DNA from 2 places in the Mesobacillus jeotgali genome. Region 2 is predicted to be linked to the other one. Evidence: predicted binding sites of a transcription regulator. Region 2 holds the regulator's gene; the other holds the start of a gene.
What was found. Region 2 encodes CtsR, which represses protease genes until heat stress. Its sites were predicted from a motif close to ATGGTCAATAAAGGTCAAACA; they were not measured.
Positions count from the first base shown of each region.

Region 1 (4,638 bases), 1.5 Mb from region 2:
CATTTCTATTCTGGTGAATTTATTCTAGTTTTGGCCGCCATTATTGCTGGACTTGCCTGGAGTATTTTGTACGCATGGAAACGGAGCATGCCACTTGTTATAGTCTCTCATATCGTATTTGATTTATTATTATTTGTTTTTCTTCCACTTAACTAGTGAGTACCCAACAGATTTCACCCTAAAAATGACCCATGCCAACTTTGGCTCATGGGTCATTTTCATTATTGTCCAATTTGCCTGTCCATGATATTTTGTAAGTGCGACAAAATATTGTAACTTTCGTTATTCTATTCCGTCTAAAATTGTAGAAATCACCATATGAAATAACAGGGGGCATTCAGACATGAACAAATTAGTAAAACCTTTAGCAATTATCGGATTGTCATCAATTATCATTGCAGGCTGCGGATCTCCGGAAGAATCGAAGTCCACAGATAAGGCACCTGCGGCCCAGCCGGCTGCTGCGCCAGAAAAAAATGAGGAAAAGCAGCAAACAACAGACCAGGAAAATAATAATAACGAAGAGGGCCTAATCCGGGTTATGGAGCAAAACATTGCCTATACAGTGGATGGAGAACAAAAAGAACAGACTGCCTTCTTAAAACATAACGATAATCAAAACTACTCTATGTATGTTTTGCCTGAATATGAATTATCAGCAGAAGAGCCTAACAAAGATGTACTAATGTGGTCTGAGGACGACAGTGTATTCATGAGGATAGAACTGATTCCAAATGATGCAGAATGGTCCTTAGTCGAAGAGAATTCCAAAGCACAGCTAGCTGCTGTCGGTGCTGAAGTGAAGGAAGCACAAACACCTGAAGACCCATTCTTCAACAATGCGTGGGCAATGGAAACTAAAAATGAATCAGACATCGTAACGACGTATCTTATAAAAAATGATGAACAACCATTAAAGCTTACTTTATTCACAAAAGAAGGTGCAGACCACCGCAGTGCATTCTTGGAAATGGCCAAGACCATTATGAAAGAGAATAAATAAAAAGAAGGGGCAGCTGCCCCTTCTTTTTATCTTTTCACATTAACTGGTTTCATCCATAACAAGACAATAAAAATTAAACTGATGTAACCAAAAACAGGATAAAGGACTGAGAGCAGCGTTCCGTAATCAATCAAGCTGATGAAATAACAAATTAAAAAGAGCAGTGAAACGACAAGCAGGCTTGGCATCTTGATATACTTTTGAATTTGCCTTTCCAGACCAAAAATATTGCCAATTACGGAGGTGAAAATTTCTCCATATACAATCAAGACAAAAATCCAGTATAGACCAGCAGCAAGCTGTTTCATAACAACAGCCATTGGAATCTCAAATGTTTCGAATCCAGGAAGCATAATTAAGGTCAAATGGCTTGAAAGCAAAATTAAGGTAAGTGCTATCCCGCCAAGGATCCCACCCCATTTTACAGTTTGATCGTCCTTCATCTCGGCTGCTACAGGAACCAGGACTGCCTGGGCAAGCGACAGATTCAGCGCTGTATATGAGAATGGACCGATCACAGCCTTCCAGCCATCCTCTGCATATGGAATAAAAACGACCTGCTCAATGAATCCAGGCAATTTAACTGACAGGAAGAATAAGATCAGGCTGAACAAGATCATCATCGGCACGACAAAAGTGTTCACAGCAAAGACACCCTTTAAGCCGACAACCATGACGGCAAGTGACAGTGCAATCGTGACAAAGATCCCCAGGGATTTCGTCATTCCAAGCTGCTCTTCAAAAACTGCTCCTGCACCGGATAACATAACGGCACAAACTCCAAGCAGCATAAACAGCATCATAATATTGATAATTCCCCCAAAAAACTTCCCAAATAGATGAACATTCATTTCTTCATATGAATGGGCACCGATCGCTGCTGCGATGCGCATTAATTTTGCCCCCATATATGTAAGAATGTATCCCGCCATGAAAACACCAATTAATCCAAAAAGTCCAAAACGGGAAAAGAATTCGACGATTTCCCTCCCTGTCGCAAAGCCGGCTCCCACAACAGTCCCGACATAAACAGCAGCGATTTGAAAGGCAGCACCCCAATTTGTCTTCAAAGCGTTCCCCTCCCTCCTTCTCAATATATGTCAGGATAGACAAACCATGACGAGCTTTTTTTAAAAGGAAGTTCGAACACTGTCTTTTCTAAAAATTACCATAATCAAATATCTTGAAAGTCAGAAAAGGTCAAAGTATAATTAAGTTAAATTGATCAAAGATAGTCAAAGTCAAGAAAGACTATATTTGATCATTATATATAAGAATTAATTTTTTGAAGGAGGAATTTAAATGCTTTGCCAAAATTGCCATGAGAAAAACGCTAAGATCCAATTGAGATTAAATTTAAACGGTAATCAGAAGCATTTAATGCTCTGCGAAGATTGCTACAAAACAGAAAAAGAAAAATTAGGTGCTTCCTTTGGCAGCCAGATGTCTGGATTTTCAGGCTTTGGAGGCTCGCCATTTAATGATATGTTCAAACAGTTTTCAGGCAATATGAATAATCAAAACCCTAACGATAACCCGGCTTCTGCTGCTGCGAAAACAGCCGGCGGTGGAAATGGCTTTATTGATCAGTATGGCAGAAATTTGACTCAAATCGCCAAGACCGGCTTGATTGACCCGGTAATTGGACGAGACGAAGAGGTACAACGAGTAATCGAGATTTTAAATAGAAGGAATAAAAATAATCCTGTGCTGATTGGGGAACCAGGCGTAGGTAAGACGGCCATTGCTGAAGGACTCGCTCTTAAGATTGTTGAAGGCGATGTACCGGATAAGCTGAAAAGCAAGGAAGTCTATTTGTTAGATGTCGCTTCAATGGTTTCGAACACAGGTATTCGCGGACAATTCGAGGAAAGAATGAAACAGCTGATTTCTGAATTACAGGCTCGCAAAAATATCATTCTATTTATTGATGAAATTCATCAGCTTGTTGGTGCAGGGTCTGCAGAAGGTTCCATGGATGCCGGCAATATTCTGAAGCCAGCTCTGGCCCGAGGTGAGCTTCAAGTGGTCGGTGCAACAACCCTGAAGGAATATCGCCAAATTGAAAAGGATGCGGCGCTTGAGAGACGCTTCCAGCCAGTCCATGTCCTCGAACCAACAGTGGATGAGGCTGTCGAAATCTTGAAGGGAATTCAATCTAAGTACGAAGAGTTTCATCAGGTTTCCTTTCCGGAAGAAACAATCAAGGCATGTGTACAGCTCTCACACCGTTATATCCAGGACCGCTTCCTTCCTGACAAAGCAATCGATTTAATGGACGAAGCTGGCTCCAAGCTTAACCTTGTTTCTGATTACACCAATAAAAACGATGCTGAAAGCCGTCTTGCTGAAATCGCAAAGGAAAAGGAAGAGGCATTGAAGCAGGAAGACTATGAAACAGCTGCAAAGCTTCGTGACGAAGAAGCAAAACTGGAAAAGTCATTAAATGAAAATGGCAGTACAGAGCGTCCTTTGGTTACTGTCCAGCATATCCAGGAGATCATCGAAAAGAAGACTGGAATTCCTGTTGGCAAGCTCCAGGAGGACGAACAAGTCAGAATGAAGAACCTTGTCGCAAACCTTACTGGCAAGGTCATCGGTCAGGAAGATGCTGTACAGAAAGTAGCCAAGGCAATCCGCCGGAGCCGTGCAGGCCTGAAATCGAAAAACCGTCCAATTGGATCCTTCCTATTCGTCGGACCAACTGGTGTCGGTAAGACGGAATTAACAAAGACACTGGCAGAAGAGCTGTTTGGCACTAAAGATGCAATGGTAAGACTGGACATGAGTGAATACATGGAAAAGCACAGTGTATCCAAGCTGATTGGTTCACCTCCAGGGTATGTAGGCCACGACGAAGCAGGCCAGTTGACCGAAAAAGTAAGGCGAAATCCATACAGCATCATTCTGCTGGATGAAATCGAGAAGGCACACCCAGACGTCCAGCATATGTTCCTGCAAATCCTTGAGGACGGACGCCTGACTGACAGCCAGGGCCGCACTGTAAGCTTTAAGGACACTGTCATCATCATGACAAGCAATGCAGGAGTCGGACACAAAACAATCAAAGTAGGCTTCGATCAGAGCACTGCTGTCAACGAATCAAGTATCCTGGATTCATTGGGAGGTTTCTTTAAGCCAGAATTCCTTAACCGATTTGACAGTATCATCGAGTTCAAGGCACTTGAAAAAGAACATCTTCTTAAAATTGTTGACTTAATGCTTGCTGAACTTAGAGATACTCTTTTGGAGCAGAACATCACTCTTGAAGTTGAAGCTGAAGTAAAGGATAAGCTTGCAGAGCTGGGATACCACCCTGCCTTTGGCGCACGCCCTCTTCGCCGCTCCATTCAGGAGCAGCTTGAGGACTCCATCGCCGACTTCATCCTTGAAGACCCGGATGCAGTTGAATTGAAGGCAGTCATCGAAAATGACGCCATCACCATTAAACGAAAATAGTAACTTTGAAGGTTCGGAGTGAATCCGGACCTTCTTTTTTTATATACTGTTGAACCGCTTTGCTGCCTGGTGGGCAGTAGAGCGATTTTTTTGTATCTATGGCGCAACTCTTAGAGGAATTTGATTTGCTTGACAGCTTTGGCCTCTCTTACTTAAAAGCTGTCATAATAACGGCT
Region 1 covers NZ_CP109811.1:1,554,743-1,559,380, reverse strand. The annotation lists gene FOF60_RS07655 (CPBP family intramembrane glutamic endopeptidase) at 1-156, shown strand, start outside; gene FOF60_RS07650 (hypothetical protein) at 344-1,003, shown strand; gene FOF60_RS07645 (YkvI family membrane protein) at 1,030-2,073, opposite strand; gene FOF60_RS07640 (ATP-dependent Clp protease ATP-binding subunit) at 2,306-4,462, shown strand.
Region 1: a site for CtsR is predicted at 2,190-2,210, ahead of FOF60_RS07640 (ATP-dependent Clp protease ATP-binding subunit). Genes of this name have one in related genera too.

Region 2 (4,638 bases):
ACACCACATGGGCGATGTCTTCCACTGTCACTTCACTGTTTTCCTTGCCCTGCTTTTCTTTCCATGACTTCTTCGTATTTTCAAGCTGTTCACGAAGACGCTGTTCTGTATCTCTTAAAGAAGCAGCCTTTTCAAACTCCTGGCTTTGTACAGAAGCATCCTTCTCCTTGCGTACTTCCTCCAGCTTCACCTCAAGCTCCTTAAGGTTAGGAGGAGTTGTATAGGAACGCAGACGAACCTTCGAACCTGCTTCATCAATTAAGTCAATTGCTTTATCCGGAAGGAATCGGTCAGAGATGTAGCGGTCCGATAATTTTACAGCCGCTTCAATTGCCTCATCCGTAATCGATACTCTGTGGTGAGCTTCATAGCGGTCACGAAGACCCTTCAAAATTTGTACTGACTCCTCAGCCGTTGGCTCATCAACAGTGATCGGCTGGAAGCGTCGTTCAAGTGCAGCATCTTTTTCGATGTATTTGCGGTACTCATCCAGGGTGGTGGCACCGATACATTGCAGCTCACCGCGTGCAAGTGACGGCTTCAGGATATTGGAAGCGTCAATCGCTCCTTCCGCTCCGCCAGCACCGATCAGTGTGTGAAGCTCATCGATGAAAAGAATGATATTTCCTGCCTGGCGAATTTCATCCATGACCTTCTTCAGGCGGTCCTCAAATTCACCGCGGTACTTGGTTCCTGCAACAACTGTTCCCATATCAAGAGTCATGACACGCTTGTCACGAAGGATTTCCGGTACCTCGTTATTGACGATTTGCTGTGCCAGCCCTTCCGCAATCGCTGTTTTACCAACGCCTGGCTCACCGATCAATACAGGGTTGTTCTTCGTCCGGCGGCTTAACACTTCAATGACACGCTGAATTTCCTTAGCACGGCCGATGACCGGATCAAGGCTGCCTTCCCTCGCGATTGCTGTTAAGTCCCTAGCAAGGCTATCCAGTGTCGGCGTATTGGCATTAGCCGTTCCGCCACCCTGATGTCCTGAAGTTTCATTGCTTCCAAGCAGCTGAAGAACCTGCTGGCGTGCCTTGTTCAGGCTGACACCCAGATTGTTCAGCACTCTTGCAGCCACACCCTCTCCCTCACGGATCAATCCAAGCAGGATATGTTCTGTTCCAACATAGGAGTGGCCCAGCTTCCTTGCCTCATCCATTGAAAGTTCGATGACCTTCTTAGCTCTTGGCGTATAGTGGATTGTCTGGGAAGTTTCCTGGCCGCGGCCAATCAGGTTCTCAACTTCCTTCTGGATTTTCTCCGCTCCTAGACCAAGTCCATAAAGCGCCTTTGCCGCGATGCCCTCACCTTCACGCACCAGGCCAAGTAAGATGTGTTCTGTGCCGATATTGTTATGTCCAAGGCGAATGGCCTCTTCCTGTGCGAGTGCCAATACTTTTTGTGCTCTCTCGGTAAATCGTCCAAACATCATAAGATCATCCTCCTGACTCATCTTTTGTTTCCATTTTCAAACGTTCTCTTATTAAAGCAGCCCTGCGGATATCCCGTTCATTCGGTCTTAATGGTCCTCCCGCATATTGCTGTAAAAACCCGGGCTGAGTTAATATCATCAATTCATTCAAAATCGATTTGGATATATTTTTTATAAAACCCATATCTATACCAAGCCTTAAATCTGATAGGCAGCGGGCAGCTTCCTTCGTTTCGATGATCCTGCTGTTTGCAAGTGTTCCATATGACCGAAACACTCTGTCTTCTAATTGTATGTTAGAAGTCTTCGCTAATGCTTCCCGCGCTGACCTTTCCTGAGATATAATCTGGCTTACGACACTTTTTAAATCGTCTACGATGTCCTCTTCCGATTTCCCGAGCGTGATTTGGTTCGATATTTGAAAAATATTGCCGAGTGCTTCACTGCCCTCGCCGTAAATACCTCTTACCACCAAACCAAGCTGGTTAATCGCTGGGACGATCCGGTTCATTTGCTGTGTCAAAACTAAGCCAGGCAGGTGCATCATCACCGATGCCCTCAGGCCAGTACCCACATTCGTAGGACAGCTGGTTAAATAGCCGAAATTCTCATCAAACGCATAGTTGACATATTCCTCAAGCCAGTCATCGATTTCATTGGCAGCCTTGAGGGCTTCACCTAGCTGAAAGCCTGGGAATAAACATTGAATCCTGATATGGTCTTCCTCATTGATCATGATACTGACTTCTTCATTTTCAGATAACAGGACGGCACCATGAACGGAGTTTTCTGCCAGATTCGGACTGATCAAATGCTTCTCGACCAGCACCCTTTTCTGCAAAGGCGGAATCTCATCCATTTTAATCATTTCCAACTGACCAAAAGCAGCTGTCGAAGTATTGCTGGCACGTTCCATGATCGTACCTGTCACTGCTTCTGCCTCACCATTGGTGAATAATGTCGGAAAATTATATTCATCAAGGTTCCTTGCAAAGCGGATGCGAGAGCTAAGGACGATATCTGAATCAGGACCATCATCACTCATCCAGGAGCTGACAGCCTGATTGATAAACTTCTCCAATGACAAGGCTACTCCCCTCCCTCTTGACCTGCTGACAATTTCCTTTCAAGTTCCCTGATCTGGTCCCTTGTCTCAGCAGCCTGCTCAAATTCCTCAGCTGAAATCAAGTTTTTCAGAGTTTGCTTCAGCTGATCGATTGTCTTCCTTACATGAAGGTCGCCGCCGACTCTTTTAGGGATTTTCCCATTATGCATTGAATTACCACTATGGAGCCTCCTTACAATCGGAGTTAACTGTTCACGAAAAGCATCATAGCAAGTCGCACAGCCAAATCTGCCGACTTTCACAAACTGCGGAAATGTCATTGAACATTGTGGACACTGGGCCACTTGCTCAGCATCAAAGGCATTCTTTTTCTGTTCAGGAAAAGCAGGTTCCATATTCAACAATCCGGCAAGCAAGCTATTGATCGAAAAAGCAGGGCCGTTGTTCATCATAAACAATTCGCCTTTTTCTTGTGCGCATATTTCACACAAGTGCAATTCCGTTTTTTCTCCATTTGAATAATTCGTGAAGTGCAGCGTTGCCGGCCTTTGATTACACTCTTGGCAGATCATGCCCTCACCTCTTTATCTGCTTTGATATTATTTGTATTTCAATGCCATCAGCATGGCTTTCAACATTCTCGCACGCAGCTCGTCACGCTGCGGCAGCTCTATATACAGGACGGACCTGTCGAGCACACTCAGCATGATTTTTGCCTCACGGTCAGTGACTACATCTTCCTCCACAAGACGGAAGATGACATGCTCAGCGCTGCTTTGCGAAATTCGTGTCTGTATCAAAGACAGTAAATCATCAATCAAATGTGCATGATCATAAGCCTGGACTTTGATGATCCGGATGTAGCCGCCGCCACCCCGTTTGCTCTCAACAAGATAGCCTCTTTCAATCGTGAACCTTGTATTGATGACATAATTGATCTGGGACGGCACGCACTGAAATTTATCGGCGATTTCACTTCGCTTGATTTCAACGATGTCCTTATCGCTCATTTCTAAAACCTGTTTAAGGTAATGTTCTATGATGTCCGATATATTCCTCACTAAACCTCCCCCATTCTGACTTTGACTATATTTGACTTTAATTATACAAAAAACTTTTTTTCGATGCAATGAATGCATCCTGAATTATTTTCGTCAAAATTATGTATGCCAAAAGATGACAATAAGGGGTGTGATGGTTATTATACCCATTTTGCAACATGTGGAAACTTGTATCCAGGCACATCGATTAAAAATTTGTTAAGGTTTAGATTTTCTGAGAAGGAGTCGGTGGTTATTTGGTTAGATTGGCTATGTGACCAACAATAATGTCTAGTGTATATAAGCTCTTTTACGGTGATTGTATATAAGAAATGGCTGGTATATTTTATTTTTTGGGGAACTGACCTGTGCCTGTATAAGTGCGATCCACTAACTTAATAAATGGCCAAAAAAGATAATGATCGTTAAAAACACGGATAATCCTAAAGTCAGGGTGATTGTCGAAAAACTTCTGGCCATGCCCTTCCAATTTCTCATACCTGCCATTCCTAAAAGCCCCGTTACAAAGGTCAGCAGGGTTACATATAAAAGCAGAACGTATGGTTGGGTGCCTAATATCGTGTATTCAATAGGCCCTGTGGAAGAAACTATAAAAAATAGTAAAACCCAGATTGTTGAAAAGATGAATGACCAAATATTCAATTGCTTAATCATTTAAAGCCTCCTATTAGCCTTGCTGTTTAAGCATTGCAAGTTTCTAAAATTAATCTTTGTAGACTTCGTAAGTAGTTGTATAAAGCAATATTCTGTTGTCGTAATTACACTATAAAAATTACATAGCTAGATATTCATAATGATCATAGAGTAACTAGGAAGATAAGTAAGGCGTGCTGATTGTTAAATAAATTCCACAAAAAATGCGTTAATCCTGCTTGGATCAACGCACTAGGAGTTTAGAGGCAACAAGCAACTATTTGTTCGAAGTTCGCTTATGTTCAGACAGCTTTTCGATCTTTTCCACCAAACCTGTCTGAAGTTGGCTCGGGTTCAGACAACTTTTCGGCTTTTTCCTCCAAACCTGTCCGAAGTAGGCTCGGGTTCAGACAACTTTTCGGCTTTTTCCTCCAAAC
Region 2 covers NZ_CP109811.1:102,212-106,849, reverse strand. The annotation lists gene clpC (ATP-dependent protease ATP-binding subunit ClpC) at 1-1,441, opposite strand, end outside; gene FOF60_RS00520 (protein-arginine kinase McsB) at 1,446-2,528, opposite strand; gene FOF60_RS00515 (protein-arginine kinase activator protein McsA) at 2,531-3,079, opposite strand; gene FOF60_RS00510 (CtsR family transcriptional regulator) at 3,107-3,568, opposite strand; gene FOF60_RS00505 (hypothetical protein) at 3,938-4,222, opposite strand.